3 regions of the Algoriphagus sp. oki45 genome follow, and region 3 is predicted to be linked to each of the others. Evidence: riboswitches for the same ligand, from Rfam matches in the RefSeq annotation. Region 3 holds a riboswitch; each other region holds the start of a gene.
The links. Region 3 has a riboswitch for S-adenosylmethionine ahead of AAA942_RS03445 (homocysteine S-methyltransferase family protein). Riboswitches for the same ligand answer to the same signal wherever they lie in the genome.
Positions count from the first base shown of each region.

Region 1: linked by a shared signal. The riboswitch ahead of AAA942_RS02770 (O-acetylhomoserine aminocarboxypropyltransferase/cysteine synthase family protein) and the one ahead of AAA942_RS03445 (homocysteine S-methyltransferase family protein) in region 3 are both predicted to bind S-adenosylmethionine.
Region 2: linked by a shared signal. The riboswitch ahead of AAA942_RS17500 (trans-sulfuration enzyme family protein) and the one ahead of AAA942_RS03445 (homocysteine S-methyltransferase family protein) in region 3 are both predicted to bind S-adenosylmethionine.

Region 1 covers NZ_BTPC01000001.1:630,684-633,958, reverse strand. The annotation lists gene AAA942_RS02775 (homoserine O-acetyltransferase family protein) at 1-329, opposite strand, end outside; gene AAA942_RS02770 (O-acetylhomoserine aminocarboxypropyltransferase/cysteine synthase family protein) at 342-1,646, opposite strand; SAM riboswitch class I at 1,817-1,927, opposite strand; gene AAA942_RS02765 (carbonic anhydrase) at 2,012-2,665, opposite strand; gene AAA942_RS02760 (SulP family inorganic anion transporter) at 2,662-3,275, opposite strand, start outside.
Region 2 covers NZ_BTPC01000004.1:342,973-346,247, forward strand. The annotation lists gene AAA942_RS17490 (50S ribosomal protein L25/general stress protein Ctc) at 1-565, shown strand, start outside; gene pth (aminoacyl-tRNA hydrolase) at 647-1,207, shown strand; SAM riboswitch class I at 1,269-1,373, shown strand; gene AAA942_RS17500 (trans-sulfuration enzyme family protein) at 1,467-2,633, shown strand; gene AAA942_RS17505 (GntP family permease) at 2,793-3,275, shown strand, end outside.
Region 3 covers NZ_BTPC01000001.1:776,828-780,102, forward strand. The annotation lists gene metH (methionine synthase) at 1-844, opposite strand, end outside; gene AAA942_RS03445 (homocysteine S-methyltransferase family protein) at 837-1,892, opposite strand; SAM riboswitch class I at 1,965-2,064, opposite strand; gene AAA942_RS03450 (hypothetical protein) at 2,149-3,275, opposite strand, start outside.

The sequences.
Region 1 (3,275 bases), 150 kb from region 3:
GCATTTCCAGTTTCCGAATTGATACTAAGTGGATTGGTAGATCCATAGTTGCTTCCCAAAAGATTTGCACAAATGATAAAATACTCAGATGGATCAAAGAATTTCCCCTCCCCAATCAATCCTTCCCACCACTCTGCAGCATGAGAGTTGCCGGTTAAAGCGTGGACTACCCATATTACATTGGTCTTATTCTCATTAAGCTGACCATAAGTGGTATAGGCTAAATCGTAAGATTGAAATACTTGTCCAGATTCCAAGACAAGAGGTTCATCGCTGTGAAAGGTGTGATCAATCATTGTCAAATCCTCAGAAGAAAGGAGGAGATCCATCGGAATATTTAATTATAATTTGTCAAAAGCCTGCTGAAGGTCAGCTTTGATATCCTCAATATGCTCAATACCCAAGGAGAGTCTCAGCAAAGTAGGTGTCACCCCTGCGGCTACTTGCTCTTCATTGCTAAGCTGCTGATGGGTGGTGGCTGAAGGCTGGATGATCAGTGTTTTAGCGTCACCTACATTGGCCAAGTGGGAGATAAGCTCCAGATTATTGATAAAAGAAGAGGTGGACTCCTTGTCTCCTTTTAATTCAAAACTCAAAACTCCTCCAAACCCATTTTTAAGGTATTTTTTGGCCAAGGCATGATAAGGAGATGAGGGCAATCCTGGGTATTTTACTTTGGACACTTTGGGATGAGACTCTAGCCAAGAAGCGATTGCAAGGGCATTTTCGACCGTTCTTTGTACTCTAAGGGAAAGGGTTTCTATTCCCTGAAGCAAGAGAAAGGAGTTGAAAGGACTGATCGCCGGCCCAAAATCCCGCAAGCCTTCTACCCGAGCCCGGATAGCAAAGGCGATATTGGGAAGCCCAAGAGGATTGTTTTCTCCAAAAACCTCCCAAAAATTCAAGCCATGATAGCCTTCGGACGGCTCAGAAAATTGAGGGTACTTTCCATTTCCCCAATTGAAATTGCCGGCATCGACGATAATTCCGCCGATAGAGGTACCATGTCCTCCGATCCATTTGGTAGCAGACGAGGTCACAATATTCGCTCCATGCTCGATAGGTCGGAATAAATACCCTCCAGCACCAAACGTATTGTCTACAATCAGTGGGATTTCATGCTTTTTCGCCAGGGCAGCGATAGCTTCAAAATCAGGTATGTTGAATTCCGGATTTCCTATGGTTTCCAGATAGATGGCTTTAGTCTTTGCGTCGATCAGTTTTTCAAAAGCTTCTGGAGAATCACCTTTGGCAAATCTGGCTTCTATACCGATTCGCTTGAATGCTACTTTGAATTGGTTGTATGTGCCTCCATAAAGAAAAGAGGTGGAAACAAAGTTTTCACCGGCTTGAAGTATATTATTCAAAGCCAAAAACTGAGCTGCCTGACCAGAACTAGTGGCGACAGCAGCCACACCCCCTTCCAAGGCTGCGATTCTTTTTTCAAAGACATCCGTAGTGGGATTCATGATTCGGGTGTAAATATTTCCGAATTCCTTTAGGCCAAATAGATTGGCTCCATGTTCCGCACTGTTGAAGGTATAGGAAGTGGTCTGGTAGATGGGAACTGCCCGTGAATTGGTAGTCGGGTCAGGTGCTTGTCCAGCATGAAGCTGAAGGGTTTCAAATCGATAATTACTAGACATGGTTTATAGGATTAAAGGGTTAAAAGACAAGGAAAAGAATTGGCTGATGAATTAATAACAAAGCCAATTGGAACTGAAGGCAAAGCCAATAGGGATTCGGATCTTTCCAAAAAGGAAAAACTGCTTAGCCGAAAGTAATAGAGGGAGGAGTATTTGTTCATGCCGCAAGGAATTTATAGTTCCGAAGAAGACCCTCTTCTCCGGCAGGAATGGGCACCTTTCCACTTTGGAAGGTTGCCAGAGGGTCGTAGAGCCTGTCTCTCGCCTCTTCTTTATAAATCCCTGCACAAAAAGTGTAAGGATGTAGCAAATTAAACAGGGGATTTTGACAATCCCAAAAATAAGTCTCTAAATCAAAGGCAAAATCATAAAATCGTGTTCAGTTGATCATCTGAATAGCGAAAAATGGGATGAACATTTTCCAAGTCAGGGGCGATTTTTACCAGCTCTTTTACTTTTCCATCTTCCAAACCATAAGCCCAACCATAAACGTGCGGCGCTTGGCGTTCCTTCCAGGCTTTTTGAATAATGGACGTTTTGATCAGATCCTGACACTGTTCGATTACATTCAATTCTACCAGCCGATTGACTTGGGCTTTGTGATCCTTGATTGACTCTATTTCTTCTTGGTATAGCTTGTAGACTTCCTTGATATTTCTCAACCACTTATTAATCAAGCCATACGAATGATGGGAGATAGCAGCTTCGACACCCCCGCATCCATAGTGACCACAGATGATTACATACTCTACCTTTAATACTTCTACCGCATACTGAAGGACAGACAATAGATTCAAGTCTGTGTGAACGACCATATTGGCAATGTTTCGATGAACGAACACTTCTCCGGGATCAGTACCTGTAATCTCATTGGCGGGAACCCGGCTATCTGAACATCCAATCCAAAGAAACTTGGGCTTTTGCTGATTTGCCAGTCGCTTGAAAAAATCCTTGTCTGTTTGAATTTTCTCCTCGGACCAAGCTTTGTTTTGTAAAAGAAGTTTTTCGTAAGGATTCATAGGGATTTGGAAAGATGGTAATGATAGCCTTCTATGGTAATTTCTATGTTTTTGGAAGGACAGGACTGAATAAAATCATCCAGCACTTCCTTAATGTCATTATCTATAAACTGTGCCTTATTTGCATTTAAGATTACTTTTGCCCCATCCGGTATTTCACCAAGCTTTTTGACCAAAAATGCTTTATTTAAAAAAGATACATCTTTTTGGAGTTTGAGAAGGTAGTTTCCGTTGTGTTCAGTGATGGTGATGGCTCGCTGAAAATTGGTTTTGATCACAAAAAACAACCCGAAAACCATCCCGATGCCTATTCCAACCAGCAAATCAGTAAACAGAATGGCCAATACGGTGACCAAAAAAGGAATAAATTGATTTAAGCCTTTTTCAAAAATTTCAATAAAAATAGAAGGCTTCGCCAATTTGTATCCCACCACAAATAGAACGGCGGCAAGACAGCTTAGCGGGATTTTATTCAGAATCCCAGGAATGGATAATACCAATATCAAAAGTAAAAGCCCATGAAAAATTGCTGAAAGCTTGGTCTTGGCCCCGGAGGTGATATTTGCTGAGCTTCTTACGATTACTGCTGTGATAGGCAAGCCTCCAATGA
Region 2 (3,275 bases), on a different contig from region 3:
ACTAGAGATTATAGGGTTTAAAAGAGCAAATCTCGACAGTGCCTCTTTGAATGAGATCAGAGATACCGGCAGTGTACCCTGCGTGGTTTACGGTCCAGGTATTCCTGAACAAATTCATTTCCATTCCCCTGCCATCCTGTTCAGGGACTTGATCTATACTCCGGACGTTCACTTAGTGGAATTGAACATCGAAGGAACTATCGTGAAGGCGGTTTTGAAAGAAGCTCAATTCCATCCGGTAAGTGAAGTATTGCTTCATGCAGACTTCATGGCTTTCACCAATGACAAGCCGATCAAGTTTGAGATTCCTGTTAAAATTACAGGAAGCTCCCCAGGTATTGCAAAAGGGGGTAAGCTGGAATTCAAAACCAGAAAATTGAAAGTAAAAGGATTGGCTCAAAACCTTCCTGACTTTATCGAAGCTGATATTTCCAACCTCGACTTGGGTAAATCTTTCAAAGTAGGTGAATTGAAGCCTGAAGGATATGAAATCCTTACCTCTCCTAATGTCTCCATCGTGACCATCGGTATTCCGAGAGCACTTAGAGGAAAAAAGGCTGAGTAATTCAATTACCAACAGTTTATTAAGATCCTGCCCTTTATCGGGCAGGATTTTTTATTTTCAAAAGCTTGAACCGGATAGAATATGAAATATTTGATTGTGGGCTTAGGAAACATTGGCCCAGAATACGAACTCACCCGACATAACATCGGCTTCTTGACCTTGGATAGATTGGCTGACAAGGAAGGGGCCGCGTGGAAAAGTGACCGACTGGCCTTCAAAACCGAGATCAAACACAAAGGAAGAACCCTACATCTCATCAAGCCTACTACATACATGAACCTAAGTGGCAAAGCAGTCAACTATTGGATGAAAGAACTCAATGTGCCCAAGGAAAACATCCTGGTCTTAGTAGATGATGTAGCCATTCCCTTTGGAAAACTTCGCATGAGGGGAAAAGGCAGCTCAGCAGGACACAATGGGCTAAAAAATATTGAAGCGCTTTTGGGTGGACAGGATTATCCCCGATTACGGATGGGGATTGGCGACGACTTCCCAAAAGGAAGACAAGTAGAATATGTTTTGGGAAGATTTATGCCCCGAGAGTTTGAGGAGCTACCTGAGATGATGAATCGGGCGATATCCATGATTCAAGGGTTTTGCACCGTCGGCATCGCCCAAACTATGACCCAATTCAACGACTGATTGCAAGGGAGATTTGGAAATACCCAATTCTCCCTTTTTCTTTGCATCACTTCAGGTGACTGATTTATAAAGAAGAGGCGAGAGACTAGGCTCGATGACCCTCTGGCAACCATCTTCAGCCAAGGAGAAAGGTGCCAAGTCCTACCCTCAGCGGGAACTATAAATTGGCGGATTAATCTACCCCTCTTTCTGGTTCAGGTTCTGCTTAGGGAAATTCTTTTTTCACCCCTGAAGCCCATACTTATCCATACCTAAAGCCATGAGCCATTTTGAAACAGATTCTATTCGAATCCAAAGCAGAACCAACGAAAAGGAACACTCCTCGCCCATCTTTCTTACCTCCAGCTTCACCTTTGACTCAGCTGAGGAGGCTCGGGCCATGTTTGCAGACGAGATTCTGGGGAATATTTATTCGCGCTATGCCAATCCCAACTCCGCAGATCTGATCCAAAAGGTCTGTGCGGCAGAAGGAACGGATGATGGAATCGCCACAGCCTCTGGTATGGCGGCCATGTTCGGGAGCATTGCTTCTCTTTTGGAGCAGGGTGACCATGTTTTGGCTTCTCGCTCCCTTTTCGGATCCACCCATCAGCTATTAACCCGGGTTTTCCCCAAATGGGGAATCACCTCCACCTATGGAGATATTTCAGATTGCCAAAATTGGGAAAAACTGGTCCAGCCCAACACCAAAATGCTCTTTATCGAAACTCCGTCCAATCCAGGCTTGGAAATCATCGACTTGGAATGGGCGGGAAAATTTGCTCAGGCCCATGGGTTGATTTTGGTAGTGGACAACTGCTTTGCCACTCCTTATCTACAGCAGCCGGCCAAGTGGGGAGCTCATATCGTCACCCATAGTGCTACCAAATACATCGACGGACAGGGAAGGGTTTTGGGAGGTTTGATTCTGGGGAAAAAGGACCTCATTAAAGAGGTACAGTTTTTCACCCGGCATACAGGGCCGTCCATATCCCCTTTCAATGCTTGGATTTTGGCTAAAAGTATGGAGACACTCGCAGTAAGAATGGACCGCCATTGCGCCAACGCCCTTCGAATTGCAGAATATTTTGAAGGAAATAGCCACTTGGAAGCAGTCAAATACCCCTTTCTCCCCTCCCATCCTCAACACGACCTGGCAATCAAACAAATGAAAGCGGGAGGCGGAATCATCACCCTTTCTCTCAAAGGAGGAGTGGCCAGAGCACAGCGATTTATTGACCAGCTGAAAATGATCTCGGTGACAGCCAACCTTGGAGACAGCCGTAGCATCATCACTCATCCCGCTTCTACTACCCACAGCAAACTTTCCGCAGAGGAGCGTGCCAAAGTGGGAATTTCAGATGGATTGATCCGACTTTCGGTAGGATTGGAACATTCTGACGACATCATCCAAGACGTTGAACAAGCTTTGGAAAGATCAAAATAAGGAATTGGCTAGATCAAAAGCCGGCTGGACATCTGCTCAGCCGGCTTTCTATTTTCAACTTTTCCACTGGAGGGGATGCTTTTCCCTGATTTTTCTTTAATTTTTTGGATTCACTTTTTCCAACTCTGGAAAAAGCAGACTCCAACCTTTGAACCCAAGATGCTCACACTCCTGATTATTCTGGTCTCCCTGACCCTCATTTTAGTTGCTATCATCAAGTTTGACATTCATCCTTTTTTGGCACTGTTTGTAGGAGCCATCATTTATGGATTGATGATGGGCATGGAGCCGGAGTTGATCATCAAGTCGATCTCTGAAGGATTTGGCGGAGTTTTGGGTAGTGTGGGATTATTGATTTTGCTAGGCGTAATTTTGGGTACTTTTTTGGAAAAAACCGGAGGAGCCATGGTGATTGCCGAAAAAGTACTCCGCTGGGTGGGAGAAAAATCCGTGAATTTATCCCTGATGCTTAGCAGTTGGATTCTTTCTATCCCTGTGTTTGGAGACAGTACCATTATCATGATGAATCCCATTGCCAAATCCCTTTCCGCAAAAAGTACTCTTTCCTATGCGGCGACGATTGTAGCCGTTTCCCTTGGTGCCATGGCCAGTCACTCATTGGTTCCACCCACACCAGGCCCT
Region 3 (3,275 bases):
TTTCCAGGAGATCCTTGGGAATGTCATCATATACTTCCAGCATGGTCGGGTTGACAATTCCCATATCCATACCATGATGTATAGCATGGTAGAGAAATGCAGCATGCATGGCCTCACGAACCCGATCATTTCCTCTGAAGGAAAAAGAAACATTGGACACCCCCCCACTCACTTTGGCGCCGGGAAGATTTTCCTTGATCCATTTTGTGGCCAAAAAGAAATCAAGTGCATTGCGTCGATGCTCTTCCATGCCGGTAGCAACCGGGAAAATATTCGGGTCGAAAATGATATCCTGAGGATTGAAATTGACCTGATCCACCAAAACCCGATAACTACACTCGCATATCTCTATTCGGCGATTATATGTATCTGCCTGACCTTTTTCGTCAAACGCCATAACAACCACCGCCGCCCCAAACTTCTTAATGGTCTTTGCCTGATGCACAAATTCCTCTTCTCCGTTTTTAAGGGAAATCGAATTGACAATCCCTTTTCCCTGCACACACTTCAATCCTGCCAAAATGATACTCCATTTGGAGCTATCGATCATGATGGGAATACGGCTGATTTCCGGTTCCGAAGCGATCAGGTTGAGGAAACGGGTCATGGCGTATTCTCCATCCAGCATGCCCTCATCCATGCATACGTCCAAGACTTGAGCACCGCCTCTGACTTGATCCAAGGCGATATCCAGGGCCTCATCGTATTTTCCATTCAAAATGAGCCGAGCAAACTTTTTGGAGCCGGTGACATTGGTCCGCTCGCCGATATTGACAAAGTTGATGTTAGGGGTGAAAACCAAAGGTTCCAGTCCCGACAATTTCATGTAGTTCTGCTTAGGCATTGCTTTCCTCCTCTTCCAATTCTTCTTCGATTTTTCTAGGCTGAAATTCTGTAGCCATTTTTGCAAGAGCACGAATATGGTCAGGTGTTGTACCACAGCATCCTCCCAAAATATTGAGCATTCCTTCTTTCAAAAAATCCCTGACCTGATCGGCCATTTCATTCGCTCCCTGATCGTATGCGCCAAATTCATTTGGCAAGCCTGCATTCGGATAGGCAGAAACATAGAAAGGTGCTTTTTGGGAAAGCACTTTCAAATAAGGTCTTAATTCTTTTGCTCCCAGCGCGCAATTTAAGCCTACCGATAGCAAGGGAACATGGGAAACAGAAATCAAAAAGGCCTCTGTGGTCTGTCCCGAGAGCGTTCTCCCGGAAGCATCCGTGATGGTCCCTGAAATCATAATCGGAATCCCCCCTTCTCTAGGGTCTAGCGGGATATTCCTTTCTTCATACACTTCCTGCACAGCATAAAGCGCTGCTTTTGCATTGAGCGTATCAAATATAGTCTCGATCAAAATGATATCTGCCCCACCATCCAACAGTCCTCGGACCTGCTCTGAATAAGCTTCAGCAAGTTGGTCAAAAGTAATCGCCCGATACCCGGGATCGTTGACATCAGGTGATATAGAAGCAGTCCGGTTTGTAGGCCCCATGGCTCCGGCTACAAATCGGGGTTTGGAGGAATCCAGTGCTGTAAACTCTTCAGCTACTTCCCTTGCGATTTTTGCTGATTCAAAATTGATCGCATATGCCAAATGAGGCAGTGAATAATCTTCCTGAGCGATGGTAGTACCGGAAAAAGTATTGGTCTCAATGATATCAGCACCAGCTTCCAGGTATTCTCTATGGATGGCTTTGATGATATCAGGTCTGCTTAATGAAAGGAGATCATTGTTCCCTTTCAAAGGTTTGGGGTGATCGGCCAGTTGGGGATTTCTGAAATCATTTTCATCCAGCTTATAGCGCTGAATCATTGTGCCCATCGCACCATCCAATATTAGGATTCGCTTTTCAATCGCTTGGAGTAGGACTTCGGTTCGGTTTTGCATGGTAATAGGTTCTTCAAATCAAAAAGCAAATCGAGCAAAACACGGAGAAAAGTACGGAGAGGTATTCTTTTCCGCTCATCTTCTTCCGGCATATCCGGAATGGGAGTTAGCACCTTGTTATCAGGTTGCTAAGACGTCGTAGGGCCCTTCCCTCGGTCTTTCTCGATAAGCTAGGCAAAAATAACAGCAAAAAGGGAATTCCAATCAACTGCGAGAAGTAAAACTTGGATAAAAATAGGATTCAACTTTATCTCAACTAAGGCCGAACCCCTATTCCAAAGAGCAGGTAGCTACCTGACATGTATTGATTCATAGAGATCTCACCAAGACTATATCCAGGAAAGGCCAGCTCATAACCGGCAGAAGCAGTAAATACCAAATCAAAAAGTTTCCTTTTGGTCATCGGCAGTCCATATTCAAAAAACATTTCCGGCTTGAACATTACCCCAGAACTTCTCAAGTACCCATCAAAATACCTTTTTTCAAACAGCTCCGGAAAATCAGGCTTGTCCACCTCGCTGAGCGTGTATCGCAGATTGCCATATCCTACACCTCCCAACAATCCCAAAGCAAAATTCTCAAATTGAATCAGCTTGAGGCCCCCATTTGCATAAACCCGTACACTATTCAAGCTGTGCTCCTGAAAATTGCTAGCCTGTCCACTCATGGCAAGATTAAAGATATCTACGCCATATAAAATACCCTCTGTATCTCCCAAAATCCGAAGACCCCAGTTGGAAGGTTTGCCTTCCAATGGCTGATAGTCAAAGGATTTAAGGTAAGTATTCAATTCATCAGGTTGGGTAAAATGAACCCCTCTAAATAGAGAAATTCCGATGGATGCATCCTTGTAAAAGAAATTCCTATCAGGAAGAGAAATTCCTGCCCCCACCCGGATAAAAGCTCCCGACTGGGCATTATCGAAGGCAATCCCATTCATATTCCAAGAGTTTTCGATTGGGCTAAACGAATACCCCCCTCTAGCGATGACTTGGAGCGCTTCTTTTCTTCCTGGAATTGGAAAGTCATAGCTCAGTTGGAAGCCGATTTCAGTCAAAAAATTTCCAAACTGCGAAGTTCCTTGGTGTATATCGTTTTTCCGAAGGATAAATCCTTGCTGAGGATCTAGGAGAAATAGTTCTAGATTTCGGTCTTGGCCCTCGGGCAGCATCTGAAAATTCATAAACCCGAAACCCAGTCCCAAATAGTGAATCAATTGAAATCTTCCCTCTTCAGTCATGGAATAACCAACATTAAAAAGTGCCCTCGTAGTCCGATATCGGATTTCCATATCGTCAAGCTGACTTGCTTTTCCGGTATGCTGTCCCAAGTCAAATCCCAAAACAAAGTCATTGATTCGAGTCTGATAGCCTAGTCCGAAGC